2 regions of the Afipia carboxidovorans OM5 genome follow, and region 1 is predicted to be linked to the other one. Evidence: predicted binding sites of a transcription regulator. Region 1 holds the regulator's gene; the other holds the start of a gene.
The links. Region 1 encodes PhoB, which activates phosphate uptake and scavenging genes when phosphate is short. Its sites were predicted from a motif close to TGTCATNNANCTGTCAT; they were not measured.
Positions count from the first base shown of each region.

Region 2: OCA5_RS08590 (RNA degradosome polyphosphate kinase) is a predicted target of PhoB. The motif match lies at 5,066-5,082, and genes of this name have one in related genera.

Region 1 covers NC_015684.1:3,477,020-3,492,530, forward strand. The annotation lists gene OCA5_RS16510 (OpgC family protein) at 1-516, opposite strand, end outside; gene apaG (Co2+/Mg2+ efflux protein ApaG) at 747-1,139, shown strand; gene OCA5_RS16520 (Hsp33 family molecular chaperone) at 1,195-2,175, opposite strand; gene argF (ornithine carbamoyltransferase) at 2,398-3,333, opposite strand; gene OCA5_RS16530 (aspartate aminotransferase family protein) at 3,330-4,553, opposite strand; gene OCA5_RS16535 (GcrA family cell cycle regulator) at 5,008-5,514, shown strand; gene phoB (phosphate regulon transcriptional regulator PhoB) at 5,658-6,362, opposite strand; gene phoU (phosphate signaling complex protein PhoU) at 6,381-7,097, opposite strand; gene pstB (phosphate ABC transporter ATP-binding protein PstB) at 7,122-7,949, opposite strand; gene pstA (phosphate ABC transporter permease PstA) at 7,946-8,818, opposite strand; gene pstC (phosphate ABC transporter permease subunit PstC) at 8,822-9,811, opposite strand; gene pstS (phosphate ABC transporter substrate-binding protein PstS) at 9,937-10,962, opposite strand; gene OCA5_RS16570 (ATP-binding protein) at 11,093-12,394, opposite strand; gene OCA5_RS16575 (lysylphosphatidylglycerol synthase domain-containing protein) at 12,391-13,428, opposite strand; gene OCA5_RS16580 (hypothetical protein) at 13,548-13,856, opposite strand; gene OCA5_RS16585 (OmpA family protein) at 13,858-15,252, opposite strand; gene OCA5_RS16590 (polysaccharide deacetylase family protein) at 15,414-15,511, shown strand, end outside.
Region 2 covers NC_015684.1:1,835,040-1,850,550, forward strand. The annotation lists gene OCA5_RS18760 (hypothetical protein) at 1-53, opposite strand, end outside; gene ndk (nucleoside-diphosphate kinase) at 325-747, shown strand; gene OCA5_RS08565 (YjbE family putative metal transport protein) at 875-1,714, shown strand; gene purN (phosphoribosylglycinamide formyltransferase) at 1,853-2,506, opposite strand; gene purM (phosphoribosylformylglycinamidine cyclo-ligase) at 2,503-3,573, opposite strand; gene OCA5_RS08580 (CDP-alcohol phosphatidyltransferase family protein) at 3,732-4,274, shown strand; gene OCA5_RS08585 (P-loop NTPase family protein) at 4,277-4,969, shown strand; gene OCA5_RS08590 (RNA degradosome polyphosphate kinase) at 5,135-7,321, shown strand; gene ppx (exopolyphosphatase) at 7,383-8,879, shown strand; gene OCA5_RS08600 (hypothetical protein) at 8,885-9,451, shown strand; gene rnd (ribonuclease D) at 9,448-10,608, opposite strand; gene aspS (aspartate--tRNA ligase) at 10,979-12,751, shown strand; gene OCA5_RS08615 (NADP-dependent malic enzyme) at 12,793-15,096, shown strand; gene OCA5_RS08620 (DoxX family protein) at 15,249-15,511, shown strand, end outside.

The DNA.
Region 1 (15,511 bases):
CACGATGTAGAGCGGCAACACGTCCATGTTGACCGGCTTGAACTTCAGGAGCATCGCCTGAACGATCGTGATGTCCGGATGCTTGAGGAAATCGAGAATGCCCATTTCCTCGGAATAGAGCGGGTTCTCGAAGCTCGTCGCGATATAGGAAATCTCGGCGAGGTAGATCATGAACAGAAAGATGTGGGCGACATAGATCTGCCAGATCCGCTTGAAGATGCGCGCCCCCGCAACAATAAAGCCGCGCTCCTCCATCGCCCGGCTGTAGACGAAGGCCGCCGTGTAGCCCGAGATGAAAATGAAAATTTCGGTGGCGTCGGAAAAACCGTAATTGCGGATCGTGAACCAGGTGAGGATGTTCGGCGGCAGGTGGTCGACAAAGATGAGCCACAGCGCAAGACCGCGGAACAGATCGAGCCGCAATTCGCGCTCGCCGGCCACCACCGGTAAAGGGGGAGCCTTGACGTCAGGCTGAGCGGTTTTTGAGTCCGGTTCTGGCGCGATCACGGTGGTCATCGGTTCGGATGGCTCGCGAATAGCCGGCAAGTGTCGCGCAACTCCACAGCCTCTGCAAAACGACGGTCACGGAACCGTCTCGCCGACGCGACGCTCATGGATGCATACCTTAATCTGAACCCCGCTTGAACGAGAACCTCATCAATAAGACGAGCATGAGACGGCAAGACGCATTTTGCCATTGCCGCGGCTTCGGCCTATCATGCGCACCGAACCATTTGATTGAAGCAATGTATCGCGCCGTTACCCGCCAGATCGAAGTTCTCGTCGAGCCCGAGTTCCTGCCCGAGCGCTCATCACCCGAGAAGCAGCAGTTTTTCTGGGCCTATAGCATCACCATCGTGAATGGCGGCCCGGATTCCGTCCAGCTCAAGACCCGTCACTGGGTCATTACCGATGGCTTCGGCCAGCAGCAAGAAGTGCGTGGCGAGGGCGTCGTCGGCGAGCAGCCGGTCATCGGACCGGGCGAGCGCTACGAATATACGAGCGGCGTGCCGCTTACGACATCCTCCGGCTTTATGACGGGCAGCTATCAGATGGTGACGGAGGACGGCGAAGCATTCGACCTCGCCATCCCGCTGTTCTCGCTCGACAGCCCCGACATCCGCCGCACGCTGAACTAGGGCGTTCTCCGCCTCTAGCAACTACGCACATTCATCATGCGCGAATGCGCCGCGCCTATCCTTCGACGCCAGCTTCCTGCGGCGTGAATTCGTAGGTCGAGCTGCAGAACTCGCACGTCACCACGACCTTGCCGTTCTCCACCATGTCGGCCCGATCCTCGGGATCGAAACTGGCGAGCATGCCCGCCACCGCATCGCGCGAGCAGGTGCAGCCCGCATGCAGATGCTGCGTCGGGAAAACCCGTACGCCACGCTCGTGGAACAGGCGGAATAGAAGCCGCTCGCCGGACAGGTCCGGATCGATCAGTTCAATATCCTCGACGGTCGCGAACAGCGACTGGCTTTCGACCCAGGCATCATCCTCGTCGATCGCATGAGCGACGCTCCCCTCCGGCGCGTCGCCGGGATCGAGATCGACCTGTCGCGCCCGCTCCGGCGCTTTCGGCAGGAACTGGATCAGCGCACCGCCGCCGCGCCAGCGATGCGTCGGGCCGTCGCCGCCACCGCGCAGCTCTTCGCCGACAGCCAAGCGCACGCGCGTCGGAATCTGCTCCGAGCGCAAAAAATATTCATGCGCGGCGTCTTCGAGCGAGCCGCCCGCAAGCGCAACGAGGCCCTGATAGCGGCTCATCTCCGGCCCCTGATCGATGGTCATCGCAAGGTGGCCATGGCCGAGCAACTCGCCTGCGCTGAGGCCGTCCGCGAGGCGCGTCTTGTCGAAGCGTGCATAGGCGCGCAGCCGATCCGGCGCGATGAAATCGACGACGATCATCGACACCGGCCCGTCGGTCTGGGTCTGCAGGATGAAGCGGCCATGGAATTTCAGTGACGAGCCGAGCAGCGTCGTCAGTACGATCGCCTCGCCAAGCAGCTTGCTGACCGGCGCGGGATAATCGTGACGCATCAGAATATCGTCGAGCGCAGCCCCCATCCTGACCAGCCGGCCACGGATATCGAGCGCGCTGACTTCAAACGGAAGCACCGCATCGTCGACCGGAACAGCCGACGGTGCGCGAATAGCATCTTGATCCGCCATAAGGCGTCCTTTTCTCGTGTCCTGAATCCGAAGTTCGCTTGAAGGACTCGCTGAGACAATGAAGCGAACCTCTCGAACCACCACTCTTCTTATTTTGACGCGTTTTCTTGACGCGAACCGGTTCCCGCTTCGCTGAAAACGCTCTGAAAGCAAGACCGCAATTTAGGAAGCACGGGCCGCGATTCAAGCGCGGCCCAGATGTGGTCAAAGCGTGGCCGTCGTTCAGCCGACCGCGCCGAGGCACCAGGCGAGAATGCCCTTGTGCGCGTGGAGACGGTTTTCCGCCTCATCGAACACCACAGACTGCGGCCCGTCGATCACGTCGTCCGTGACCTCCTCACCGCGATGCGCCGGCAGGCAATGCATGAAAATCGCATCGGGCTTGGCAAGCGACATCAGCTTCTCATTCACCTGATAAGGCTTGAGCAGATTGTGGCGCTGCTCGGCATCCTTGTCGCCCATCGACATCCAGGTGTCGGTGATGACGCAATCGGCATTGCGCACTGCCTCGACGGGATCGGTGCCAAGCACAATCGATGCTTGCGTCGCCTTGATCCAGTCCTTCAGCGCCTTCTTTGGCGCAAGCTCCGGCGGCGTCGCAACGCGCAGGGTGAACGCGAAGCGCTCCGCAGCGTGCATCCACGAGGCGAGCACATTGTTGTCGTCGCCGGTCCACGCAATGGTGCGGCCTTTGATCGGCCCGCGATGCTCCTCGAAGGTCATGACATCCGCCATCACCTGCGTCGGATGCGAGCGGCGGGTGAGGCCGTTGATCACCGGCACGGTCGCGTGCTCCACCATCTCGGTCAGCGCATCATGGCTCAGGATGCGGATCATGATGATATCGACGAAGCGCGACAGCACACGCGCGGTATCGGCAAATGTCTCGCCACGGCCGAGCTGCATCTCCTGCCCGGTCAGCATGATCGCCTCGCCGCCGAGCTGGCGCATGCCGACCTCGAACGACACGCGGGTGCGCGTCGAGGGCCGTTCGAAGATCATCGCCAGCGTCTTGTCCTTGAGCGGACGATCGGGATGACCCGCCTTGAGGTTCTTCTTCATCGCAAGCGAGGCATCGAGGATCGCGCGAAGGTCCTCGGTCGGCAGTTCGGACAGGTCGAGAAAGTGCCGCAGCTTGGTGTTGGTCCCATTCCTCATGATGCAGCCTTCTCCTTGCGGGGCGCGTCCGGCAAATCCTGCGCAAGACGCGCGCACGCCTTCTCGATCCGCCCGACCGCATCCTCGATTTCGGATTCGGTGACGATCAAAGGTGGCAACAGCCGCACGACGTTCTCGCCGGCACCGACAGTCAGAAGTTTTTCATCGCGCAGCGCTGCTATCAGATCCGGCGCAGGCAGCGCCGCCTGCAATCCGATCAACAGGCCTTCGCCACGCACTTCGCGCAGCACGCCGGGATAGCGGTCGATGATCGAGGCGAGCTTCTGCTTCAGGACAAGCGAAGCGCGCTTCACATGGTCGAAAAAGCCCGGTGCCAGCATCACATCGAGCACCGCACTCGCAGCCGCGATCGCCAGCGGATTTCCGCCGAAGGTGGAGCCATGGCTGCCGGCCGTCATGCCCGAGGCTGCTTCGCGTGTCGTGAGGCAAGCGCCGATCGGAAAGCCGCCGCCGAGCGCCTTGGCCAGCGCCATCACGTCGGGCTCAACGCCAAGCCGCTTGTAGGCGAACAGTTCGCCGGTGCGTCCCATGCCGGTCTGCACTTCGTCGAATACAAGGAGCAGGCCCTTGTCGTCGCAAAGCTCGCGCAGCGCCCTGAAGAAGCTATGCGACGGCTCGCGCACGCCACCCTCGCCCTGCACCGGCTCGATCAGAATGCCCGCCGTCTCAGGCCCGATAGCCTTCTTGACCGCTTCGATGTCGCCGAGCGGCACCTGATCGAAGCCTTCGACCTTGGGGCCGAAGCCGTCGAGATATTTTTCCTGGCCACCGGCAGCCAGCGTCGCGAGCGTACGGCCGTGAAAGGCGCCCTCGAAAGTGATAATGCGGTAGCGCTCCGGATGGCCCTTGCGCGCATGATAGCGGCGCGTGACCTTGATCGCGCATTCGAGCGCCTCGGCGCCGGAATTTGCGAAGAATACTTCGTCCGCAAAACTGTTCTCGCAAAGCCGCGCGGCGACCTTCTCGCCATCTGGGCTGCGGAACAGGTTCGACATGTGCCACAGTTTTGCGGCCTGCGCCTGCACCGCCGCAACGAGATGCGGGTGAGCGTGGCCGAGCGCGTTGACGGCGACGCCGCTCGTGAAATCGAGATATCGTTCTCCGTCGGTCGCTATCAGCCACGCGCCCTCGCCGCGTTCAAAAGCGAGATCGACCCGGGCAAAGACCGGCATGAGATGAGACGTCGTGTTGGTGGTCATGGCAACCTGACAGGACGGACGTCACACTTACCGGGAGCAGGAGATTCTCCCGGTCAGGAACGGTCCGAAAAAGAAACATGCCGCCTCGACGGGCGGCACCCGTTGATTATCCTCTCCGCACGTCTTGGCTGTCAACACGGCAGAAGCGCCCGCGCGCGCCTTCCGGCCATCCGCTCTTAAGCCGCACATCGCCGCAATTTGATGTGCATCATCGCGCCCGGAACATGTGGACTGCGGGGCGGGACTCTTGCGCGTGAGTCACGCCATATTGTAGCGTTCTTTTCACTGGCTACGACATCTCGTGCGGCGTCCCAACTTCTGTTTTCCCGAAGCTGCCAAGCGCCCGGTTCTTCCAACCGGCGAGAGCTAAGGGATTCTGACAACAGAGGTTTTCGGAACCATCGCGCGGAGTGCCGGATTCAAACCCCGGCCACGACAGAGAAGGATCAGAGCGATGACGGTGATGAATTGGACCGACGATCGCGTCGAACAGCTCAAGAAATTGTGGGAGTCCGGCCTTTCCGCAAGCCAGATTGCCGCCGAACTTGGCAACATCACCCGCAATGCCGTCATCGGCAAGGTCCACCGGCTCGGCTTGTCGGGCCGCGCCAAGAGCCCCTCCTCGTCGGCACCCCGCCAGCGCAAGGTGCGCCCGGCGCAGCACATGATGCGGATCAGCCGGCCGATGGCGCGCGGCAACACCGCGCTCGCCCATTCCTATGAGGTCGAGGCCGAGCCCGATCCGATTGCCTTCGACAACGTGGTGCCGATGAACCAGCGCCGCACGCTGCTCGAACTTACCGAGGATACCTGCCACTGGCCGGTCGGCGATCCCGGCAGCACCGAGTTCTTCTTCTGCGGCGGCAAAACGCTCGGCGGCCCCTATTGCGCGCATCACTCGCGCATTGCCTATCAGCCCGCAGGCGACCGCCGGCGCTCCCAGCCGAAGACGGGACGCTAGAAGCGCGCGCCTTCACAGATTGCGATCACAAGACAAATGCCCGGCTAGATGCCGGGCATTGTTTTTTGGTGAAGGGTTGTCGGCAGAACGCTTGTCACGCGAGACGATGCTCGATTGCGTCGCTTCGCGCGCGCCTTACAAGCTCACTCCGTCGCCTTGGCGAAGCGGTCGTCGAGCGCATAGCCCGCACCGCGCACGGTGCGGATGGGATCCTGCTCCTCACCGGGATTAAGCAGCTTGCGCAGCCGGCCGATATGCACGTCGACGGTCCGCTCGTCGATATAGATGTCGCGGCCCCAGACGCCATCAAGCAACTGCTCGCGGCTGAACACGCGCCCCGGATGCTGCAGGAAGAACTCAAGAAGCCGGTATTCAGTCGGCCCAAGATCGATCGGACGGCCGGAGCGCGCCACACGGCGCTTCTCGCGATCGAGTTCGATGTCGCCATAGATCAGCACGCTTGCGACCCGCTCGGGGCTCGCACGTCGCAACAGGCCCTTCACCCGCGCCAGCAACTCCGGCACCGAGAACGGCTTGACGATGTAATCGTCAGCGCCGGTCGCAAGCCCGCGGACGCGCTCGCTCTCTTCGCCGCGCGCGGTCAGCATGATGATCGGCAGTTGCTTGGTCTCTGGCCGCGCCCGCAGCCTGCGGCAGAGCTCGATGCCGGACAGGCCCGGCAGCATCCAGTCCAGAACGACAAGATCGGGCACGCGCTCCTTCAGCCTCGTGTCGGCCTCGTCGCCGCGCGCCACAGTTTCGACGTCGTAACCTTCCGCATCGAGATTGTAGCGAAGCAGCGTCGCTAACGCCTCCTCGTCTTCGACGACCAGAATTCGTGCGCTCATAGACAGTCTTAGCCTTCCTTATCCGACCGAAGATGTGCTCGAGAAACTCGTCATGTCACCCTTCGGGCGCGCGCCGCCGATCGGCTGCCCTTCGACGACATAGAACACCGTTTCGGCAATATTGGTTGCATGGTCGCCGATCCGCTCGATGTTCTTCGCGCAGAACATCAGGTGGATACAGAAGCCGATATTGCGCGGATCTTCCATCATGTAGGTCAGGAGTTCGCGGAACAGCGAGGTACAGATCGCATCGACCTCTTCGTCGCCCTTCCAGACCGCCATCGCAGCCGGCACGTCGCGCGCGGCATAGGCATCGAGCACCGCCTTGACCTGCGACTGCACGAGATCGGTCATGTGCTCGAGGCCGCGAATCAGCTTCAGCGGATGAAAGTCGCTGTCGAGCGCGGCAACGCGCTTGGCGATATTCTTGGACAGATCACCCATCCGCTCGAGGTCGGTCGCAACCCGAAGCGCGCCGACGATCTCGCGCAGATCGACCGCCATCGGCTGGCGGCGCGCAATGGTGAGCACGCCACGCTCTTCGATCATGTGCTGCAGCTTGTCGAGTTCGACGTCGGCGTTGACGACGCGGAGGCTCAGATTGATGTCGCGGCGGGTAAGCGAGACAACCGAATCCACAATCTGCCGCTCGACCAGGCCGCCCATTTCGGCAACGAGGCGCGCGAGCTCCTGCAGGTCTTCGTCGAACGCTTTCGCGGTGTGTTCAAAAGCCATCTTAGTTCTCCGAAACCAAAGCCGTTAGCCGAAGCGTCCGGTGATGTAATCCTGGGTGCGGCGGTCGGCCGGCGAGGTGAAGATTCGGCTGGTCTCGTCGAATTCGACGAGTTCGCCGAGATACATGAACGCCGTGTAGTCCGAGCAGCGGGCCGCCTGCTGCATGTTATGAGTGACGATCGCGATGGTGTAGTCCTTCTTCAGTTCCGCGATCAGTTCCTCGATCTTCGCCGTCGAGATCGGGTCAAGCGCCGAACACGGCTCGTCGAACAGGATCACCTCGGGCCGCACCGCAACGGTACGCGCAATGCACAACCGCTGCTGCTGGCCGCCGGAGAGGCTGAGACCACTCGCGCCGAGTTTATCCTTCACCTCGTTCCACAGTGCGCCGCTGCGCAACGCCTGCTCGACGCGGCCGTCCATCTCCGACTTGGAGATCTTCTCATAGAGGCGAACGCCGAAAGCGATGTTCTCGTAGATCGTCATCGGAAACGGCGTCGGCTTCTGGAACACCATGCCGATCCGCGCCCGCAGCAGATTGAGGTCGAGCCGCGGATCGAGAATGTCGGTACCGTCGAGCGTGACGCTGCCTTCCGCGCGCTGGCCCGGATAGAGATCGTACATCCGGTTGAAGATGCGAAGCAGCGTCGACTTGCCGCAACCCGAAGGGCCGATGAAGGCCGTCACACGGTTGGTGGCGATCGACAGGTTGATGTTCTTCAGTGCGTGGTGCTGGCCGTAATAGAAATTCAGATTCCGAACGGCGACCTTGGCCGGCACGTCGAGATCGATCACGGGCGGCGGGACAGCCGGACGGGAACCGGCGGCAGCGAGCGAAGATACGTCGGTCATTTTACGGTCCTCTCAGCGCCGATCAGTCGCGCCCCGATATTCAGCGCCAGCACGGCAAACGTGATCAGCAGTGCGCCGCTCCACGCCAATTCTTTCCAATAGGCGTAGGGGCTCTGCACGAAGTTGTTGATGGTGACGGGAAGGTTCGCGACGGTGTGGGTCAGGTCCACACTGAAGAACTGATTGCTCAGCGCGGTGAACAGAAGCGGTGCGGTCTCACCGGCAACGCGCGCGGTCGCCAGCAGAATGCCGGTGATCAAGCCCGCGCGCGCGGCACGATAGGCAATGCGCTTGATCACGAGCGAGCGCGGCAGGCCCAATGCAGATGCCGCCTCGCGCAGCGAATTCGGCACCAGCAGCAGCATGTCCTCGGTGGTGCGCACGACGACCGGGATCACAATCACCGCGAGCGCAAGCGACCCCGCGAGCGCCGAGAACCCGCCCATCGGGACCACGACCGCGCCATAGATGAACAGGCCGATGATGATCGAGGGCGCGCTGAGCAGAATATCGTTGATGAATCGGATCACCGGCGTGAGACGATCATGCTTGCCGTACTCGGCAAGATAGGTGCCCGCGAACATGCCGATCGGCGCGCCGACACCGACGCCGATCACGGTCATCATGATGGAGCCGACGATGGCGTTCAAAAGGCCGCCTTCGGAAGCGCCGGGCGGCGGCGTGTTCTGGGTGAAGAGCTGCCAACTCATCCCGGCAAGGCCATTATAAATGAGCGTGAACAGGATCATCGCGAGCCAGGAAACACCGAACGCGGCAGCCCCGAAGCACAGCACGCGGATGACAAAATCACGGCGGCGGCGGGAGGCATAAATCGGATTAACGGTCTGATTATTATCAGTCTGTTTCATGGCTCAGCTCCCCGCCTTCTTCTGCAGACGCAGCAGCATCAGCCGCGCGGCGGCGAGCACAAAGAACGTCAGCACGAACAACAGCAGGCCGAGCAGCATCAGGCTCGATTGATGCAGACCGTCGCTCTCGGCGAATTCGCTTGCGATCGCCGCGGAGATCGTAGTGCCGGGCGCGAAGATCGACGGCGAGATGCGGAACGAGTTGCCGATGATGAAGGTCACCGCCATCGTCTCGCCGAGTGCACGGCCGAGCGCCAGCATGACGCCGCCGATGACGCCGACGCGCGTATAGGGCAGCACGACATGGCGCACGACCTCCCAGGTGGTGCAGCCGACGCCGTAAGCGGCCTCCTTCAACACCGGCGGCACGGTCGCGAACACATCGCGCGAGATCGCGGTGATGAAGGGCAGCACCATGATCGCAAGGATCAACGAGGCGTTGAACAGGCTCAGGTAAGACGGCGGGCCGCCGAAAATGGAGCCAAGGATCGGCACGCCCTCAAACAGATTGATGAAGAACGGCTGGATCGTGTTCGCGAGGAACGGTCCAAGGATGAAGAAGCCCCACATGCCGTAGATGATCGAGGGGATGCCGGCGAGCAGTTCAACCGCCATGCCGATCGGCCGGCGCGCCCACATCGGACACAACTCGGTGAGGAAAATCGCAATGCCGATACCGACCGGGATCGCGATGATCATGGCGATGACCGAAGTCAGGATCGTGCCGTAGACCGGGCTCAGCGCGCCGAGGACCGGCGGATCGGCGGATGGTGCCCAGCGCTGCGTTGTCAGAAACGCGCCGCCGAACTCCACGATCGCGGGCCACGAACCGACAATGAGCGAAATGATGATGCCGCCGAGCAGCAGCAGAACCAGGAGCGCGCAGATGCGCGTGGTCCAATAGAACGTCCGGTCGCCAAGCTTGAAAGCATTCAGCGCACGGGTGCGGTCATAGGGGCCTGCCGACTCCATCGCACTAGCATGTACGGCCATGTCCACCACGCCAATCCCCTATTTCCTGCAACGCCTGATTGTCCGGAAGCCTTGCGGAAAACACCCTTCCGCAGCGGGTATCGGAGAAGGAAGGAGCGCCCTGGCGCTCCTTCCGAATTCCCCGATCAGCTCTTGATCTCGGAGGTCCAGGTCTTCTCGATCTGCTTCACGACCGAGTCCGGCATCGGGATGTAGTCGAGCTCCTCGGCCATCTTGCCGCCCTTCTCGAACGCCCACTTGAAGAACTTGATGGCTTCGGCGGACGCCGCCTTATCGGCCGGCTCCTTGTACATCAGGATGAAGGTCGCCGCAGTGATCGGCCAGGAGGTCTCACCCGGCTGGTCGGTCAGGATCACGTAGTAGCCCGGTGCATGCGCCCAGTCGGCGTTGGCGGCCGCAGCCTGGAACGACGCAATGGTCGGCTGCACGGTCTTGCCGGCCTTGTTGATCAGCGCCACGTGGGTCAGCTTGTTCTGCTTGGCATAAGCATACTCGACATAACCGATCGAGTTCTTGGTCTGACCGACATTACCGGCAACACCTTCGTTGCCCTTGGCGCCGACACCCACCGGCCACTCGACGGCAGTGCCCGAACCGACCTTGGACTTCCATTCGGCATTGGCCTTGGACAGATAGTCGGTGAAGTTGAACGAGGTGCCCGAACCGTCGGAGCGACGCACCACCGCGATCGCATCGGAGGGAAGCTTCAGGTTCGGATTGAGCTTGGCAATCGCCGGGTCGTTCCACTTGGTGACCTTGCCGAGATAGATGTCACCAAGCACTTCGCCCGAAAGAACGAGTTCACCCGACTTCACGCCCTCGACGTTCACGACGGGAACGATCGCGCCCATCACCATCGGCCACTGCAGGAGGCCGTCCTTATCGAGTCTATCGGCCTTGAGCGGCGCGTCGGTCGCGCCGAAGGTCACGGTCTTGGCGAGGATCTGCTTGATGCCGGCGCCCGAGCCGATCGATTGATAGTTCAGGCCGTTGCCCGTCTCTTTCTTGTAGGCATCGGCCCATTTCGAATAGACCGGGAACGGGAAGGTCGCGCCCGCACCGGTGATGTCAGCCGCCATCGCCGGGAGCGAAAAGGCGGACGCCGAGGCGGCAACGAAGCCGGCAGCGACGATGGTTTTGAAGAAATTCACTGGCTCTCTCCATGTGGTCAGCGAGGACCAATTCGGCCCGCGGCGGTCGCTTTAGAGGCGCCCCATGGAGCTTTTATAAAGGTTGGATGACAGCGCTGTGACAGCGGCAAGCACTTGAAATCATGTCGATTTAAGTGTCGGTCCGCGACTTGAACGGTGGAAAACAAACGGTGAAAGTCGCCCCTTTTCCGAAAACGCTTTCGATCAACAGTCGCCCGCCGTGGCGGCTCACGATATGCTTGGCGAGCGACAGGCCAAGACCGGTGCCGCCCTGGGCGCGGCTGTCACCGACATCGGTACGATAGAATCGCTCGGTGAGACGCGGCAGATGCTCCGGCGCGATGCCCGGACCGTAATCGCGAACCGCGACGCGAACCTCCGGCGTCCCCTCGTCCGGCGATACTTGTGTGAGTGATACCGTGACCCGGCCGCCCGAGGCACCATATTTCAAGCCGTTCTCGATCAGGTTCTCGAACACCCGCAGCAGTTCTTCGGTATCGCCGGAAATGAAGACCGGCCCCTCCGGCAACTGCGTTTCGATCACGACGCCGCGCTCGCCCGCCAGCACTTCGAGCCCGTCGACCACCTGCCGCAGGATGGCGACGAGATCGACCCGTGCCTCGGGGCGCACATGGGCACTGAGTTCGACGCGGGAGAGCGACAAGAGGTCATCGATCAGCCGCGCCATGCGGGTGGCCTGAGCGTGCATGATCCCGAGAAACCGCTCCCGCGCCTTGGGGTCATCGCGCGCGGGGCCCTGCAGGGTATCGATGAAGCCGGACAGAGCGGCGAGCGGCGTCCGCAATTCGTGGCTTGCGTTGGCCACAAAGTCGGCGCGCATTTCCTCAGCCCGGCGCAGCGGCGTCTGATCGCGGAATGTCATCAGAAAACAGTTGTCGATCCCGCCGAATTCCGTCGGCACCTGCAGCGGCGTCACCGCAAGCTCCATCCAGCGCTCGACCGGCACGCGCTCGACATAGGTCGCCCGCTGCGGCTCCCGCGTCGCGATCGCATCGCGCAGTGCCGCGATGATTTCCGGCGAGCGGAGCGCGAACAGCGCCAACTCCCGATGGCGCAACGCCGGCGCAATCTGCGCGGCCTGCGCATTCAGATGGAGGACGCGCCCGACCCGATCGAGCAGCACCGTCGGCTCCGGCATCGCCGCAATAACGGCACGCACCGCCATTCCCTCGGTGATCTGCTCGCCGCCGCCTGCCCCACGCGCAGGCATGTTGGCCTGCATCTGAAGCGGCACCATGGCGACGCCCGCGATGCAGAAGAAGACGAGGACGGCGCTCGAGAGTTTCAGGTCATGCATCAGCACCAGCGTCGCGAGCGAGATGCCGGCCACCAGGATCACGAGGCTGGAGCGCCGGAGCTGCTGCAGCCAGTACGGCTTGGAGAACGGAGGAGGAGATGCATCGACCGTCATGAAGGGCCTGGTGCCGAGATATCGTCATGCCTGTGCGGGCCCGACGGTCTCCGCCGCGCCAGAGCGCCCAGAATGACTTCCCGAAGCAACAATAGCATGACCGAAATCATAAACGGTGTGATGTAATAAAGCACCCGGAACAGCAGCATCCCCGCCAGCAGTTCTTCCTTGTTGAACTGGCTGTCGAAGTGCGTGAGGCCGTAGAGCATGGCCGCGTCGAACACGCCGAGCCCGCCCGGCGAGTGGCTCGCAAAGCCGAGCAGCGTCGCGGTGACAAAAATCACCGCCACGACGACGAAGCCGACATGGGGCTCATTCGGCATCAGCATATACATCGCAAGCGCGCAGAAGCTGAGGTCGATGATGCCGATCATGATCTGCACGAGGGTCAGCGGGCCCCCGGGCAGCACCACGGTCCAGCTTCCGCGCCCGACATGGCGCGGGCGAGACGACACCCAGGCGACATAGCCGACGAGGCCCGCGAGCAGGACAATGGCGAGGACACGGTTCAGCCAGATCGGAAGCTGGTCGATCGATGAGGCCGCTTCGGGGTGATAGACGATGCCAATGCCGAGCACCGCCACATTGCCGAGCCAGAAGGTGAGCCCGGCGAGGAAGCAGACCTTGGCCACATCGATGGCGGTCATGTCCCACGACGAATAAATCCGGTAGCGCACCGCGCCGCCGGTGAAGACGCTGGCGCCGACATTGTGGCCGATCGAGTAGCTGGTGAAGCCCGCGAATGCCGCGACCCGATAGGGAATCTCGGTTTTGCCGATCGCCCTTAGTGCAAAGAAATCGTAGAAGGTGAGCGTGAAATATCCCGCCGCAACGCACAATCCGGCGAGTAGCACCGTTTTCACCTCGGTCCCGCGCAACGCCTTGAGCAGCTCATCGAGATCGATGTCGCTCAGCATCTGATAGAGAATGTAGAGGGCAAAGCAGATGACCGTGATGCTCAGCACGACGCCCAGCTTCTGCAGGATTTGCTTTTCTCGCAGAAACGCCAACGTCCTGCGCAGGAAATCAAGCATCAAATCCTCAAAGCCTCTCCGTCCCCGGCATCGTCCTAGCAGACCGCTCGCGGGATCGCGAGATAAAGCGTAAGGCTCGCGGCGCGCCGTGACTGACCGTCGCAGAGGCCTGAGTGGCCTCAGGTTTCATCGCTGCGGGTCATCCCCGGCCGAACCAAAAGCACATAGCGCAGCCAGGAACCGACACAGGCCGCCACGAGATAGGCACCAAACATGACCAGGCCAAGATCGAGCCAGTAGCCCGGCCGCCCCGGCAACTGGCGCGACAATGACAGTGCCACCAGGGCAATGACGACTGCAATGGTCCAGCGCAGGTTGACGCGGGTCTGGGAGCGGACACGGGAGATCGGCGAAACCCAGCCCGTCGCGAAGCCAAGTGCCGCGGCGCCCGCGATCCATCCCCAGTTGAAGGCCACCAGAAAACTCATCTCACTTCACCAGAAATTCGATGCGGCGGTTCTGCGCCTTGCCTTCTTCAGTATCATTGGGCGCGATGGGCCGGCCGCTGCCGAAGCCGATCGCGGTGATGCGCTCGGATGGAACGCCCGCCTTGATCAGATAGTCGGCAACCGACTGCGCGCGACGGTTCGACAGCGCAAGGTTGCTCTCCGCGTCACCATTACTATCGGTGTGGCCGGTGATTTCGATCTGCGATGTCGAGCATCGCAGGACGACCTCCACCAGACGATCGAGAAGGCCGACCGAATCCGGATCGATCACTGCCTTCCCGGTCTCGAACCGGATTGTTCCCTTCCCGAGCAGACCGCCCAGCAATTGCTGGCAGATCGTGGCATTCACCGGCGCGGCGATCGGTTTCACCGACAGTTCGGCCTGCTGTTTCCAGCCCTGCGGCAGCTTGGAGGCAAGCTCTTCGCCGATCTGCTCGCTCGCTGCAGGATAAAGCGCATCGCCCGTCAGTTTGATGTTGCGGTCCTGGATCGTCAGCGTGCCGGTCGAGAGCCGCGACAGCCCCTTCAACGCAAGCATCGCCGCGGCCATGAACCCCTGCGGCGCGCCTGCGCTCGCCTTCAGTTTGTCTTCCACCTTCTCGCCGACGAACTTGCGGGTGATCGCGTTGACGATGGCGGCGTGAGCGTTGTTGTCGGGCACATATCCGCTCAGCACGAGCGTCGAGGCCACAGGATCCTTGTTGATCTGAAACAGATAGGGGGGCGCCCGCAGGTCGTTCTTCTCGACCGTGTAACCCTCGGGAAGATTCTTCAGCGCCGCCGAGATTGCCTCGCGCCCGCCGATCTCACGCGCAAGACCCGTCAACTCCACCTTGGTGCCGGCAAGCGACAGGCGGCCTTCCTTGAGCTTGGACACCTGATCGATCAGGAGAAGCGCCGCGGCATCGAAGCGCACCGGCGCACCGCGCGCGAGCGCCATCTGGTCTACCACCTCGGCGCCATTCGCGGCATTGCGCGCAGCCTCGAGAAGCCGTGCCTTGATGGCGGGCAGCGGCGCATTGCCGCTCAGCGTCACATGGACGACATCGCGTTCGACCGACCAGTTGAAGGGAAACACTTCCGCAATCAACTGGGTCTCGTCGCGCACGAGCCGCACACCCGGCACGCTCGCAACCTGATCGACGGCCGCCCGGCGGCCCTGTTCGGAGAACGCATCGGCCGACAGCCGCACGTCGCGGCCCGACACCTCGATCTGGGTCTTGTCCAGCACCGATTCTTTCAGCACCGCCCCGGTGCGGGCCGTTAATTGCTGCTCGACCGGCCCGGTTCCCGTCCAGGCCGCCGCAACCCACAGCACCGCCAGCGGGATTACCCCCGGCCACCACCGCCGCACCCAGTCGGAAAACGCGCTCATTCCCACCCTTCAGTATGGAGACATGAGAAAAATCAAACCCTTGCGGCGGTGTCAATTTGGAAGATGCCGTTGCGCGCATCAATCCTGAACGCGACTCTGGATAACCTATTCTTCAACCGATTCTGCCACAAACCGCCTTTGTGTCCCCCTTGGAAAGGTCCATGAAAAAGCTCCGCAGCATGGTGATCCGGCTCGGCCTCGAAACGATGGCATCGACCGGCGTCTATCGGCTGCTGCAGCCCCTTACCGGCGGCGTCGG
Region 2 (15,511 bases), 1.6 Mb from region 1:
CCGATGACGAGGGCTGATGCGGCAACCAATCCAAGGCTCAATTTGCGTAGCATGATCGTTCTCCTTGCGATGGCGCGATGCGCACGCCGTTGGCTTTGATGCTCCGGCCGGAAATCGCGCTCGAGGCCAGGACCAAACTCTATGCAGGGCAACGTGAATGGAGCGAGGATGGTGTCTTCAGACGGGGTTCATTTCGATGAAATCGGCGTAATGTTGCGGCTTATTTCGATGGCCGGAATAAAGGGCCTGAGTGCTTGCCGCGCTGCGGGGGCGCCGCTATAAGCCCCGCACATTTTCCATTTCCCATTCCATCAAGGATAAGCCATGGCGACCGAGCGCACCTTTTCGATCATCAAGCCTGATGCGACCGCACGCAATTTGACGGGTGCCGTGAACGCCATCATCGAGAAGGCTGGTCTTCGCATCATCGCCCAGAAGCGGATCCGGATGACCCGCGAGCAGGCCGAAACCTTCTACGCGGTCCACAAGGCGCGCCCGTTCTTCGGCGAGCTGGTGGACTTCATGACCTCCGGACCGGTGGTGGTCCAGGTGCTGGAGGGCGATAATGCCATATCCAAGTACCGCGAGGTCATGGGTGCGACCGACCCGTCCAAGGCGGCCGATGGCACGATCCGCAAGGTTCACGCTCTTTCCATTGGCGAAAATTCGGTCCACGGATCCGATGCCGCCGAGACCGCAGCGGTCGAAATTGCCCAGTTTTTCGCCGGGAATGAGATTGTGGGGTAGCGTTGGGTTTCGCGCGTCAGTTTGACGCGCACCACTGTGCCCCCCTTAAATTACCGGTTAAGAGGGTATCGCCAGATGGCTCTGGTATGGAATATACCAGCAGCCAACCAACATGGTGGGGGAAACGGTGAACGAGATATTCCAAGCTATAACGTCATTTTCCATTGTCGATTGGCTGGTCCATATCGAGGATGAGATCGCTCAGCCTCAATTCTGGGTCGGCCTGACAAAGATCATCTGGATCAACATCCTTCTGTCGGGCGACAACGCGCTTGTCATCGCGCTCGCCTGTCGTGGTCTGCCGCCGAAGCAGCGTCGCTGGGGTATGATCCTCGGCGCGGGCGTCGCGGTTTTCCTGCGCATCATCTTCACGGGTATCGTCGCATCGCTGATGACGCTTCCCTTCCTCAAGCTCATCGGTGGTCTTGCGCTCGTCGCGATCGCAGCGAAGCTTCTGGTGCCGGAAGACCACAGCGAGGATTCGGTCCAGGCTGGACAGCATCTGTGGGCCGCGGTTCGCATCGTGGCAGTTGCCGACCTCATCATGAGCCTCGACAACGTGATCGCGGTTGCGGCAGCCGCCGACGGCAGCATCCTGCTGCTGATCCTCGGCCTGCTGATCTCGATCCCGCTGATCGTTGCAGGTGCGGCACTGATCATGGCGATCCTCGACAGGATGCCATCGCTCGTGTGGTTCGGCGCAGCACTGCTGGGCTGGGTCGCCGGCGAAGTGATCGCGACCGACCCGGCTGTGCACCCGGTGCTGGAGAGCCTCCTGCATGGCAAGATCGGGCTCAACGTCGCTGCGAGCTCGGCCGTTGCCGGCTTCAACAACACCTTCGGCTTCGCGATCGATCTCGCGGAATTCCTGATGGCGTTGCTGGGCGTAGTTGTCGTGCTGGTCATCGGCTCCAAACTTCGGAGCCGCGCTATGGCCAAGCATGCAACCGAGGCCGTGCCGGCCTAAGCGAAAACCGTCTGCTGGCGTCAGGCTTGGCCTGACGCTTGCGGAGGTCGCAAAGCCAACTGTTGAAATGACGCCGTCCTGCCGACACCGGCAGGGCGGCGTTGTCTTTGGTGAGGCTGAAAATGAAAGCGGCAGAGCTTACGGAGAGGGCGAGATCAGCGTCTTTTCTGTCGCAGTGGCACCGGTTGCCCGGCAGAGCGCGCCGATGATCGAGGTCTGGCCGCTCGCCACCATGCGCAACGCCTGCGGATAGATCTGGTGCTCGACTTCGAGCACGCGCGCCGCAAGCGTATCGGCCGTGTCGGTCTCGTGCACGGCGACAGCGCCCTGAACGATGATTGGTCCGGCATCGACGTCGGGGACGACGAAATGCACGGTCGCGCCGTGGATCTTCACGCCGTCCGCAAGCGCCCGCTCATGGGTGTGCAGGCCGCGATAGGCGGGCAGGAGCGCCGGGTGAATGTTGATCATCCGGCCCTGCCATTGCTGCACGAACCACGGCGTCAGGAGACGCAGGAAACCGGCGAGGCAGACAAGGTCGATGTTATGGCGGACGAGTTCGTCGTGCATCGCCCGCTCGAACGCCTCGCGATCGCGTCCGAACGATTTGCTCTCGATCGTGACGGCTGCGATGCCCGCCGCCTGAGCCCGCTCGAGCCCGCCGGCATTGGCGATGTTCGACATCACCAGAACGATTTCGGCCGGAAAGGTCGGGTCCTTGGCCGCCTTGATCAGCGCGGCCATGTTGGAGCCGCGGCCCGAAATCAGAATGGCGACGCGGCGCTTGGTCATGGCACCAGATCGAGATGGCCGTCATAGACGACGGGATCGGGGCCCGCTTCGGTGACTTCGCCCAGAATGACGGGGCGCTCGCCGCCCTCGGCAAGCAGGTCCATCACGTCGACGAGCTTGTCGCGTGCGACCACGGCGACCATGCCGATGCCGCAGTTGAAGGTGCGCAGCATTTCGAGCTCGGCGATGCTACCTTCCGCGGCGAGCCATTTGAACACAGGCAGCACCGGGATGGCGGACAGATCGACCCGCACGCCGAGGGTCTTCGGCAGCACGCGCGGAATGTTGTCGGTGAAGCCGCCGCCGGTGATATGCGCCAGGGCCTTGATGGCGCCGGTCTCGCGGATCGCCTTCAGGCAGGATTTCACGTAGAGCCGGGTCGGCGCGAGCAGGGCGGAGCCGAGCTTCATGACGGGGGCGAACGGCGCGGGCGCATCGAAGGCGAGGCCGGAGCGCTCGACCACCTTGCGCACCAGCGAGAAGCCGTTGGAGTGAACACCGGAGGAGGCGAGCCCGATCAGCGCGTCGCCCGCGGCGATATCCTTGCGCGGCAGCAGCGTGCCGCGTTCGGCCGCGCCGACCGCGAAGCCCGCAAGGTCGTAATCGTCTTTCTGGTAGAGGCCGGGCATTTCCGCCGTCTCGCCGCCGATCAGCGCGCACCCGGATTCCCGGCAACCCTCGGCAATGCCCGCCACAATGGCCGCGACAGCGTCCGGGTCGAGCTTGCCGCAAGCAAAATAGTCGAGGAAGAACAAGGGCTCGGCGCCTTGGACCACGAGGTCGTTGACCGACATCGCGACAAGGTCGATGCCGATGCCGCCGTGAATGCCGGTCTCGATGGCGATCTTGAGCTTGGTGCCGACACCGTCGGTCGCGGCGACCAGCACCGGGTCACGGAACCCCGCCGCCTTAAGGTCAAACAGCCCACCAAACCCGCCGATCTCGGCATCGGCGCCCGGCCGGGCGGTCGCGCGGACCATCGGCTTGATGATATCCACCAGCCGGTTACCGGCGTCGATATCCACTCCGGAGGACGAATAGGTAAGGCCGGGTTGTTTTTCGCTCATGCCATTTTCCTGAAACCAGAGCGGTGGTTACGTCGGATTCCAAAACGGTGCAATGGCTCGCCTCCGCCGCGCGGGTGGATTATTAGAGAGGGCGGCGGGGGCAGGCGAGTGCTGCTTCGGCCCTGTGCAGTTCCGGAGTGCCTGAGGGGCCGCGTGCGTTGAATATCCCCAATTTCATTACGCTTGGCCGTATCATCCTCGTGCCGCTGGTGGTGTGGGCGATTGCTGCGTCCCAGATGCAGATCGCTTTCGTCCTGTTCGCGGTGGCGGGCTTGAGCGATGCCGTCGACGGATTTCTCGCCAAGCGCTTCAACATGACGACCGAACTCGGCGCGCTGCTCGATCCGATCGCTGACAAGGCGCTTCTCGTCTCGATCTATGTCGCGCTCGGTATCACCGGGGATATTCCGCGCTGGCTCGTCATTCTCGTGGTGTCGCGCGATTTCATGATAGTCGGCGCGATGATCGTGTCCTGGTTCATGGACAATCCGATGCCGGTGAAGCCGCTGATGGCCTCGAAGCTCAACACGGTGGCGCAGGTGGGTTTTGCCGCGCTGGTTCTTGCCTCGCTCGGGTTCAAATTCAATGCGTGGCCCTATGACCTCATTCTGATGGCAGCCGTCACCATCCTGACACTGCTGTCGGTGTCGCTCTATTTCATTGCGTGGGTGCGCCATGTCGGCACCCCCGAGGCGTCGTGAGAATGCCGATGCCGACACCACCTCGCCAACTTGCACTCGATCTGCCGCATGCCGAAAGCCTGTCTCGCGACGACTATCTCGAAGGGCCGAGCAACGCGCAGGCACTAGCGCTGATCGACCGCTGGCCGGACTGGACCAACCGGGTGATGATGCTGGTCGGCCCCGAAGGATGCGGCAAGAGCCATCTCGCGGCGATCTGGGCCGCTGAAGCGGGCGCGCGGATCGTCGGCGCTCATGCACTGACGCCGCAGGATGTGCCGGGGGCGCTGGCGACCGGCGCCCTGGTGGTCGAGCATCTGGAGCCGGGTTATTTCGACGAGCGCGCGGTGTTCCACCTTCTCAACCTTGCGCGCGAGACCAACGCCTTCGTGCTGATGACCGCGCGGGCGGCACCGGCCTCGTTCGAGGTCGAGTTGCGCGATGCCGGCTCGCGGCTGCGCGCCATTCCGGTGGTGAGCGTCGAGCCGCCGGACGACCAGTTGCTGCGGGCGCTTCTGGTGAAGTTCTGCGCCGACCGCCAGATGGCGGTGGATGAGAGCGTGGTGAGCTATCTCGCGACCCGGATCGAGCGCTCCTTTGCTGCGGCCCGTGATGCGGTGGAACAACTCGATGCGGAGGCGCTGCGGTTGCGCCGTCCCGTCACCCGGGCGCTCGCGGCCGCGCTGTTTCGCGGGCAGGGCGTCCTGCCGCTCTGAGCTCCCTTTCCGCTGCCGCCGCCTACGATCCATCTTAATCCGCCAGTATCCGATCTGCGGGTATGCGCCTGCGTCTTATTGACGGAGGCGAGAAGCTGTCATTGATTGGTCATGGGCTTTGTCGATGATCTGGAATGGGGTTTCTGGATTCTCGTGAGCAATGGCATGGACGCGGTGGAAGTTGCTGTAACTACAGACGAAAATGGTGCGGAGACACCGCTGACAGAAATCGCCGAAAGCCCCTTGCGCTTTATCAACCGGGAGTTGTCCTGGTTGCATTTCAATCGGCGCGTCCTCGAGGAGTCGGTCAATCCCGATCACCCGGTGCTGGAACGCGTCCGGTTCCTGTCGATTTCGGCAAACAACCTCGATGAATTTTTCATGGTCCGCGTCGCGGGCCTGAAGGCGCAGATCCGTGAAGGTGTCGCCGAGCGCAGCCCCGATGGCCTGACCCCGGCCGAGCAATTGCACCTCATCAACAAGACTGTCTTTACGCTCGCGACCGACCAGCAGGCGATCTGGCGCGATCTGCACAAGGTGCTGTCCGATGCAGGCATCGTGTTGGTGGAAGGCCGTGACGTCACCAAATCGGAAACCAAGTGGATCGAGGAGCATTTCCTCCATCACATCTTCCCGTTGCTGACGCCGCTTGCCATCGACCCGGCGCATCCGTTCCCGTTCATCCCGAGCCTCGGCTTCACTATCGCGCTGCATCTCGTGCGCAAGTCGGACGGCAAGGCGATGAACGCGCTGATCCGCATGCCGATCAAGATCGACCGGTTTATTCGCCTGCCGTCAAATGGCGACGGCAGCGTGCGCATGATTACGATCGAGCAGGCGACGAGCCTGTTCATCGGCCGGCTGTTTCCCGGTTACACGGTGGCGGGCCGCGGCGCGTTCCGCATCATCCGCGACTCCGAACTGGAAATCGAGGAAGAGGCGGAAGACCTCGTACGCCTGTTCGAGACGGCGTTGAAGCGCCGCCGCCGCGGGTCGGTGATCCGCCTCGAAATCGAAGCGGCGATGCCGGAAGATCTGCGCGCGTTCGTGCAGCGGGCGCTGTCGACACCGGACGACGATGTGCTGCTTGTCGACGGTCTGCTTGCGATGAACGAACTCTCGCAGCTCACCCGGATTGACCGTCCTGATCTTGAGTTCACGCCCTATGTGCCCCGTCACCCAGAACGCGTGCGCGACCATGGCGGTGATATCTTTGCGGCGATCCGGCAGAAGGATCTGATCGTCCATCATCCCTATGAGTCGTTCGATATCGTTGTGCAGTTCCTGCAGCAGGCTGCGCGCGATCCCGATGTCGTGGCGATCAAGCAGACGCTCTATCGCACCTCGCGCGACTCCCCGGTCGTGCGCGCGCTTGCGGAAGCGGCAGAGGCGGGCAAGTCCGTCACCGCGCTGGTCGAGCTGAAGGCGCGTTTCGACGAGGAGGCGAACATTCGCTGGGCGCGCAATCTCGAGCGCGCCGGTGTGCAGGTCGTCTACGGTTTCCTTGAGCTGAAGACCCACGCAAAGCTGTCGTTCGTCGTGCGCCGCGAGGGCGGGGGGCTCACGACTTATGTTCACACAGGCACCGGCAACTATCATCCGGTGACGGCGCGCATCTACACCGACCTGTCATATTTCACCTGCGACCCGGTGATCGCGCGCGATGCCGCGCGCGTCTTCAATTTTATCACCGGTTATGCCGAGCCCGTCGATATCGAGAAGATGGCAGTGTCGCCGCTGACGCTGCGCAAGCGCATCCTCGAACACATCGAGGCGGAGACTGACTTTGCCCGCCATGGCAAGCCGGCCGCGATCTGGATGAAGATGAATGCGCTGGTCGATCCCGATATCATCGACGCGCTTTATGCAGCCTCACAGGCCGGCGTCTCGATCGATCTCGTGGTACGAGGCATCTGCTGCCTGCGTCCCGGCGTGCCGGGCCTGTCGGAAAACATTCGCGTCAAGTCGATCGTCGGCCGCTTCCTCGAGCACGGCCGCGTCTATTGTTTCGGAATGGGGCATGGGCTGCCGCATGTGAAGGCGGCCGTCTATATCGCCTCGGCCGATATGATGCCGCGCAATCTCGATCGCCGGGTCGAGGTGCTGTGCCCGTTGCAGAATCCCACGGTGCACTCGCAGGTGCTCGATCAGATCATGGTCGCGAACCTCGAGGACAACGAGCAGAGCTGGCAGTTATTGCCGGATGGATCGTCAACGCGTATGAAGGCCGGGAAGGGTGAGGAGCCCTTCAACGTGCATAAATACTTCATGACGAATCCGAGTCTGTCCGGCCGTGGAAAATCGCTCAAAGAATCCTCACCACGCCGGCTCACGCGGCGCTCGAAACGCTGACGGAAAAGGCGCGGCTGCACGTTCGCGAACGTCGCTGTCAACTTCGCTGCCTTGGCCTCTGATCCTCAATCCGAAAGAGAAAACCGTTGGCGTCATCGACATCGGTTCCAACTCGGTGCGTCTCGTTGTCTACGAGGAGCTGACGCGCAGCCTCTCGCCGATCCTCAACGAAAAGGTGCTGTGCGGTCTCGGCCGTGCCGTTCAGACCACGGGTCTGCTGGGTGAGCGTGAGGTCGAGAAGGCATTCGTTGCGCTGAAGCGTTTTCGCGCGCTCTGCCGTTTCATGAAGGTCGGCCGCCTCTATGCGATCGCCACGGCGGCATGTCGTGACGCGACCAACGGGCCGGAGTTCATCGCGCAGGCGGAACGTATCTGCGGGCTCCATATCGAAGTGCTGTCCGGTGCGCGTGAGGCAAAGCTCTCCGCGCTTGGCGTGATTTCCGGCGTGCACAAGCCCGATGGCATCGTCGGCGACCTTGGCGGCGGCTCGCTCGAATTGATCGATGTGCGCGGCCATCGTGTGCACACCGGCGTAACGTTGCCGCTCGGTGGCCTTGCGCTCCAGGATTCATCGCAGAAGTCGATCAAGAAGGCCGCGCGGATCGTGCGGACCAAACTCGCCACCGTGCCGCAACTGAAGGCGGGAGAGGGGCGAGCCTTCTATGCCGTCGGCGGCACATGGCGTGCGCTGGCGCGGATTCACATCCTCCAGAGCGGCTATCCGCTGCGGGTGATGCATGGCTACAGTATCTCGGCCGCAAGCGCGCTCGACTTCGTCCGGCGCCTGCGCAAACTCGCGGCGGCCGGCACGCTTGCTGATATGGATACGGTCGTGGAAGCGCGACGCTCGCTCCTGGCTTACGCTGCGCTGGTGCTTGAGCATATCATCCTCATGGCCAAGCCCTCGGTGATCACGTTCTCGACCTTCGGCGTGCGCGAGGGCCTTTTGTTCGAGATGCTGCCCGAGCGCGTTCGGCAGGAAGATGGGCTGATTTCGACTGCGCGGCATTTGAACGATCTGCGCTCGCGCGTGCCGCGCCATGCCGACGACCTGATCGATTGGACCGATCGCTTCGTCAGGACCGCGGCCATCGTGGAAGATGAACAGGACAGGCGACTTCGCCATGCGGCCTGTCTTTTGTCCGACATCGGCTGGCGCGCGCATCCCGACTATCGCGGCGACGAAACACTGCACGTCATCGCCAACGGCAATTTCGGCGCGGCAAGCCATGAGGAGCGCGTCTTTCTCGCGCTCGCCGTCTATTTCCGCTATGCGGGCGGCAGCCCGAAGAATGAGCCGCACACCGAGCTTCTCTCGTTACTGCCCCCAGAGATGGTTGCGCGCGCGCGTCTTGTCGGCCAGATGCTGCGCGTCGGCTATTCGATTTCCTCCGCGCATCCCGGGATTCTCTCCGCAACCCGATTCCGGAGAAGTAAGCGAAAAATATTTCTGGTCGTTGAGCATCGGATCGCCAATATAGTCGCTGATCGCGTCAGCAACCGTTTCCGGCAATGTCTCAAACTCGCCGGGCAAACCGGCGCAGTGGAGACTGTCTAGGAATTATGCTGGCTTACGTTTTTTGGCATTTGCCGCTCGCAAGTGTCGACCCGCGCGACTACGAAGCCGCACTGGTCGGCTTTCACTCAGACCTCGGCGCAGAACCGCCTCCCGGCCTTGAGACCTCCGCGACATACCGTGTCTCCGAGGTGGCGTGGCTCAATGGCCGGCGCGGCTATGAGGACTGGTGCTTTGTCACGTCGTCAGCGGCGCTCGATACGCTGAACCTGGCTGCCGTGAAGCCGGAGCGCTGGGAGGTTCACGCGGCGGTATCGCGACGAACCGATTTCGGCCATGGCGGCCTCTATTATCACCTGCATGGGGACGCAAAACCGATCGCCGGATCGCGGGTGGTGTGGCTGCGGCGGCCGCGCGGCATTCGCTATGAAAAGTCGCTGCAGGAGATGATCGACGGCGCGACCGGATTTCTCAGTTGCTGGCGCAAGCTGATGGTGCTCGGGCCAGGCGATGAGTTCGCGATCATCGGCGACGACACGCTCGACATCACCGTGCCGGCAGGATGGCAGAGCCGGGTGGTCGAGCGAACCTTGCTCGGGCCGAAGCGCGGTTAGCCGGGCTCGTCCTTCGCCGTTACTGGAACGACGCGGCCCTTCTCGATGGCGAGTGCAAGCTTGCCGTGCTTGAGCGCGAGCGCAGGCTCACCGAACAGTGCGCGCCGCCAGCCGCGCATGGCGCAGACGTTTGCCGCATCGTCGGCGGCGATCTGTTCGAGGTCGTCCACCGTCGCGATGATCTTGCTTGCGACGGCATGCTTTTCGGACGTCATCCGCAAAAGGACTTTCAGAAGCTCGACTGTCGCGGCGCCGTTGCCATTGTTACGCGGTTTGTCGAGCTTGGGCAGCGTCGCGGGATTGCGCTCGACCCCGCGCTTGACCGCATCGATGATGTCCTGCCCCCAGCGCGAGCGATCAAAGCCTTTTGGCAGCGAGCGCAGGTGTGCGAGCTTTTCGAGCGTCGTCGGCGCGTGGGTGGCGATATCGCCGATGGCATCGTCTTTCAGCACACGCGAACGCGGCACGTCGCGGTTTTGTGCCTCACGTTCACGCCATGCCGCGACCTCGATCAGCACTGCAAGCTCACGCGGCTTGCGCACGCGAGTCTTGAGCCGCTCCCATGCGCGCTCGGGTGGCGTGTGATAAGTGGCGGGCGAGGTCAGGATTTGCATTTCCTCGCTGACCCAGTCGGCACGATTGCGTTTCTTGAGATCGGCATCGAGCACGAGGAAGACGTCGCGCAGGTGCGTGACGTCGGCGAGCGCGTAGGTCGTCTGCTCCTGCGTCAGCGGCCGGCGCGACCAGTCGGTGAAGCGGTGGGTCTTGTCGAGCTTGTGGCCGGTGATACGTCCGACGAGCTGGTCGTAGGCGATCGAGTCGCCATAGCCCAGCACCATGGCGGCAACCTGAGTATCGAACACCGGATGCGGCACGATGTTCGCGAGATGCCAGACGATCTCGATATCCTGCCGCGCGGCGTGAAAAACCTTCAGGACCTTCTCGTTCGCCATGAGATCGAAGAACGGCTTGAGGTCGATACCCTCGGCGAGCGCATCCACCACCACGGCTTCATCGGTGCTGGCGAGCTGCACGACGCACAGCAGGGGGTAATAGGTCGTCTCACGCAGAAATTCGGTGTCGACGGTGACGAACGGGTGTTGCGCAAGCCGCTCGCAGACGGCTTTGAGCTGCTCGGTGGTGCTAATCAATTCCATGGGTGCTGCATAAAGGTTTGGAAGGACGATGTCGCCCCTGGTTCGGGTGGGGCAGAGTTGATTTTTTAGGTCGCCTTTTCAGACAGTTCGACCCTCGAATGATCTTGCTGCCCCTGATCCTGCGCCGTGGGATGGACGCTGCTGCACCTCCGGGGCCCTGCGCGGCAATGGGACCCGAGGGCCGGTTGCCAGGCCGGGAAGGAGCGACACGGCGCAGGGGCGCTCTTGTTTTTACTGACTTTTTGCGCCGAATACAGCCCGGGATGGCCGATCCGTCGGTTGCCGCGCCGACCCGGCTCGGGTAAACCCCTGCCACGCGCGGGCTTCCGCGCTTTTCCGATTCTCCTTTAGAAGCCTTTTCAGGATTTCCATGCATCGCTACCGGTCCCATACCTGCGGCGCGCTCCGCGAGAGCGACATCGATTCCAACGTCCGGCTGTCGGGCTGGTGCCATCGCATCCGCGACCACGGTGGCCTCCTGTTTATCGACCTGCGCGACCATTACGGCATCACGCAATGCGTGGTTGATCCGGATTCCAAGGCGTTCCGGCTGGCCGAAACGCTGCGCTCCGAGTGGGTGGTGAAGTTCGACGGCCGGGTCCGTCGCCGCCCGGATGGCACCGACAATCCTGAACTGCCGACCGGTGCTGTCGAGGTGTTCATCAACGAGATCGAGGTGCTGGGCGAGGCGGCCGAGTTGCCGATGCCGGTGTTCGGCGATCAGGAATACCCGGAGGAAATCCGGCTCAAGTATCGCTTCCTCGATCTGCGCCGCGACCGGTTGCACCAGAACATCATGACCCGCGGCAAGATCATCGATTCCATGCGGGCCCGGATGAAGGAGGTCGGATTCTTCGAGTTCCAGACGCCGATCCTGACTGCGTCCTCGCCGGAGGGCGCGCGCGACTTCCTTGTGCCGAGCCGCATCCACCCCGGCAAGTTCTACGCGCTCCCGCAGGCTCCGCAGCAGTACAAACAACTCCTGATGATGTCGGGATTCGACCGCTACTTCCAGATCGCGCCGTGCTTCCGCGACGAAGACCCGCGCGCTGACCGCCTGCCGGGCGAGTTCTATCAGCTCGACCTCGAGATGAGCTTCGTCACGCAAGAGGATGTTTTTGCTGCGATGGAGCCGGTCATCACCGGCGTGTTTGAGGACTTTGCCGACGGCAAGCCGGTGACGAAGAACTGGCCGCGTATCCCGTTCGCAGAGGCGCTTCGCAAGTACGGCACCGACAAGCCGGACCTGCGCAACCCGCTCATCATGCAGGACGTCTCCGAGCACTTCCGCGGCTCGGGCTTCAAGGTGTTCGCGCGCATGCTGGAGCAGGAGGGTAATGAGGTCTGGGCAATCCCCGGGCCCGCCGGCGGCAGCCGTGCGTTCTGCGATCGCATGAACTCGTGGGCGCAGGGCGAAGGGCAGCCCGGTCTCGGCTACATCATGTGGCGCGAGGGAGGTGAGGGCGCAGGTCCGCTCGCCAACAACATCGGTCCCGAGCGTACCGCTGCGATCCGTGATCAACTCGGCCTCAAGGAAGGAGACGCGGCTTTCTTCGTCGCCGGCGATCCGCAGAAGTTCTGGAAGTTCGCGGGCCTCGCGCGCACCAAGCTCGGCGAGGAATTGAACCTGATCGACAAGGATCGGTTCGAGCTAGCCTGGATCGTCGACTTCCCGATGTACGAGTACAACGAAGACGAGAAGAAGGTTGACTTCTCGCACAACCCGTTCTCGATGCCGCAGGGTGGGCTCGAGGCGCTGCAGACGCAGGACCCGCTCACCATCAAGGCGTTCCAGTACGATATTGCCTGCAATGGCTACGAGATCGCCTCCGGTGGTATTCGCAACCACAAGCCGGCTGCGATGGTGAAGGCGTTCGAGATCGCGGGCTATGGCGAGGAGACGGTCATCGAGCGCTTCGGCGGCATGTATCGCGCCTTCCAGTATGGCGCACCGCCGCACGGTGGTATGGCGGCAGGCGTAGATCGAATTGTTATGCTGCTGTGTGGCACGAACAACTTGCGCGAAATCTCGCTATTCCCGATGAACCAGCGCGCAGAGGATTTGCTGATGGGGGCGCCCTCCGACGTGACCACTCAGCAGTTGCGTGAGTTGCACATCAGACTCAATCTTCCACAGAACTGAATGAGGGAGCGCCGAAACGGCGGGATACATTGGCTTCAGAAATGGGACAGTCGTCGGACGAGTTGCGTAACGCCGCATTATCGTACCACCGCTTGCCGCGTCCCGGTAAGCTTGAAATTCAAGCGACAAAGCCACTTGGAAATCAGCGCGACCTTGCGCTTGCTTACACCCCCGGCGTAGCCGCAGCCTGCCAGGCGATTGCTGTGGACCCCGCTCAGGCGGCCTCCCTGACCATCCGTTCGAACCTCGTTGCCGTTGTCACCAACGGCACCGCCGTCCTCGGCCTTGGCGATATCGGTCCGCTGGCCTCGAAGCCGGTGATGGAAGGCAAGGCGGTTCTGTTCAAGAAGTTCGCCGGTATCGACGTGTTCGACATCGAGATCGATGCGCATACCGTCAAGAATGTCGTGGAGACGGTGGCGGCGCTGGAGCCGACCTTCGGTGGCATCAACCTCGAAGACATCAAGGCGCCCGAGTGCTTCGAGATCGAGGAGCAGCTCAAGGCCCGGATGAAAATTCCGGTGTTCCATGACGACCAGCACGGCACCGCGATCATCGTCTGCGCTGCGATCCGCAATGCGCTGGTGCTGAACGGCAAGAAGCTCGAAGACATCAAGATCGTGACGGCTGGCGCGGGTGCCGCGGCGCTTGCCTGCCTCAACCTTCTCGTCTCGATGGGTGCGAAACGCGAGAACATCTGGGTCAACGATATCGACGGCCTCGTCTATGAGGGCCGCAATACGCTGATGGACAAATGGAAGTCCATCTACGCGCAGAAGACGGACCAGCGCACGCTAGCGGAATCCATCGTCGGTGCGGACGTGTTCCTTGGTCTCTCGGGCCCGAATGTGCTGACGACCGAGATGCTGAAGACGATGGCAGATGGTCCGCTCATTATGGCGCTCGCCAATCCGACGCCGGAAATCATGCCGGACGTCGCGCGCGAGGCGCGCCCCGATGCGATGATCTGCACCGGCCGCTCGGACTTCCCGAACCAGGTCAACAACGTCCTGTGCTTCCCCTTCATTTTCCGCGGCGCGCTCGACGTTGGCGCAACCGCGATCAACGAGGAGATGAAGCGCGCGGCGGTCGATGCACTTGCGCAACTCGCGCGCGATCCGCCGTCGGACGTCGTGACGCGTGGTTTCGACGGCACGGAATCGCGCGGCTTCGGTCCAGGTTCACTGATTCCCGGCGCATTCGATCCGCGTATCATTCTGCGCGTTGCGCCTGCTGTGGCGAAGGCTGCGATGGAATCGGGCGTGGCGACCCGCCCGATTGAGGATTTCACGGCTTATGCCGAAGAGCTCGGCCGCTTTGCCTTCCGCTCCGGTCTCATCATGAAGCCGGTGTTTGCGAAGGCGCGCAATCAGCCGATGCGCGTGATCTACGCCGAGGGCGAGGACGAGCGCGTGCTGCGCGCAACGCAAGCCGTGATCGAGGAAGGGATCGCACGCCCGATTCTCGTTGGTCGCCCGAGCGTCGTCGCGACGCGTTTGAAGCGTGCCGGCTTCTCGATCAAGGCCGGCGAGGATTTCGACCTCATCAATCCTGAAGACGATCCGCGCTATCGCTCTTATGTACAGAGCTATGTCGATGTCGCGGGCCGTCATGGCATTACGCCGGATGCGGCGCGCACACTGGTGCGCACCAATTCGACGGTGATCGCGGCGCTTGCGGTTCAGCGCGGCGAGGCGGATGCGATGCTGTGCGGCGTGGAGGGGCGCTTCCTGAGCCACCTGCGCCGGATTCGCGAGATCATCGGCATCCGACCGGAGCTCACCGACTATTCAGCGCTTGCGCTCCTGATTACGAACAAGGGGTCATACTTCATCGCCGACACTCAGATCCGCCAGAATCCGACGGCGGAGGAGCTTGCGGAAATCGCAGCGCTTGCGGCGGTGCATGTGCAGCGCTTCGGCATCAAGCCGCGGATCGCCTTCCTGTCGCATTCGGATTTCGGCAGCCATGACTCGGAGTCGGCGCACAAGATGCGCCGCGCGACCGAGTTGCTGGCGCGCTCCCATCCGGAAATCGAGTCGGATGGCGAAATGCAGGGCGACAGCGCTCTGTCGGAGATGGCGCGCAATCAGGTGTTGCCGCACTCCCGCCTCGAGGGCTCGGCCAACATCATGATCATGCCGAACCTCGATGCCGCGAACATCGCCTTCCAGATGATCAAGGTGCTGTCCGGCGCGCTGCCAGTCGGCCCGATCCTGATCGGCCCGGCGAAGACCGCGCATATTCTGACACCTTCCGTGACCGCACGCGGCATTCTCAACATGACGGCCGTCGCGGTGGTGGAAGCGCAGGAGCGGATGAAGCAGCCGACCCTGTTCGCCTGATGCTTACAGGCCGGGTGAGACAGCAGTGGCGTCTTGCCCGGCCTGCGCATATGCTGGCCTGAGATCGCCGATAAGGCGGACGGCTTATGGAAAGTGAGCCACCCGTCTTCGGCCTACGGTATCGAACCGTTTGATGGTCAGTGGGGTGGACTATGCCGACGCTTTACGTCATCGGTCGTGTTCTGTTCGCCATCCTGTTCATGGCCTCCGGCGCAGCCAAGCTGCTCGATATTCCGGCGGCAGCCGAGATCGTCAGCGCACATCTCGTCATTCCCGCATCCCTGACGGATATCGCCACGCAGATCGAGGGCCTTACCGGTCTGCCGACCGCGCAACTGATTGTCATCCTCGGCGGCATTCTCGAAGTTGCGGGCGGTGTTGCCATCGCGGCCAACTTCGGCGCGCGGGCTCTGGC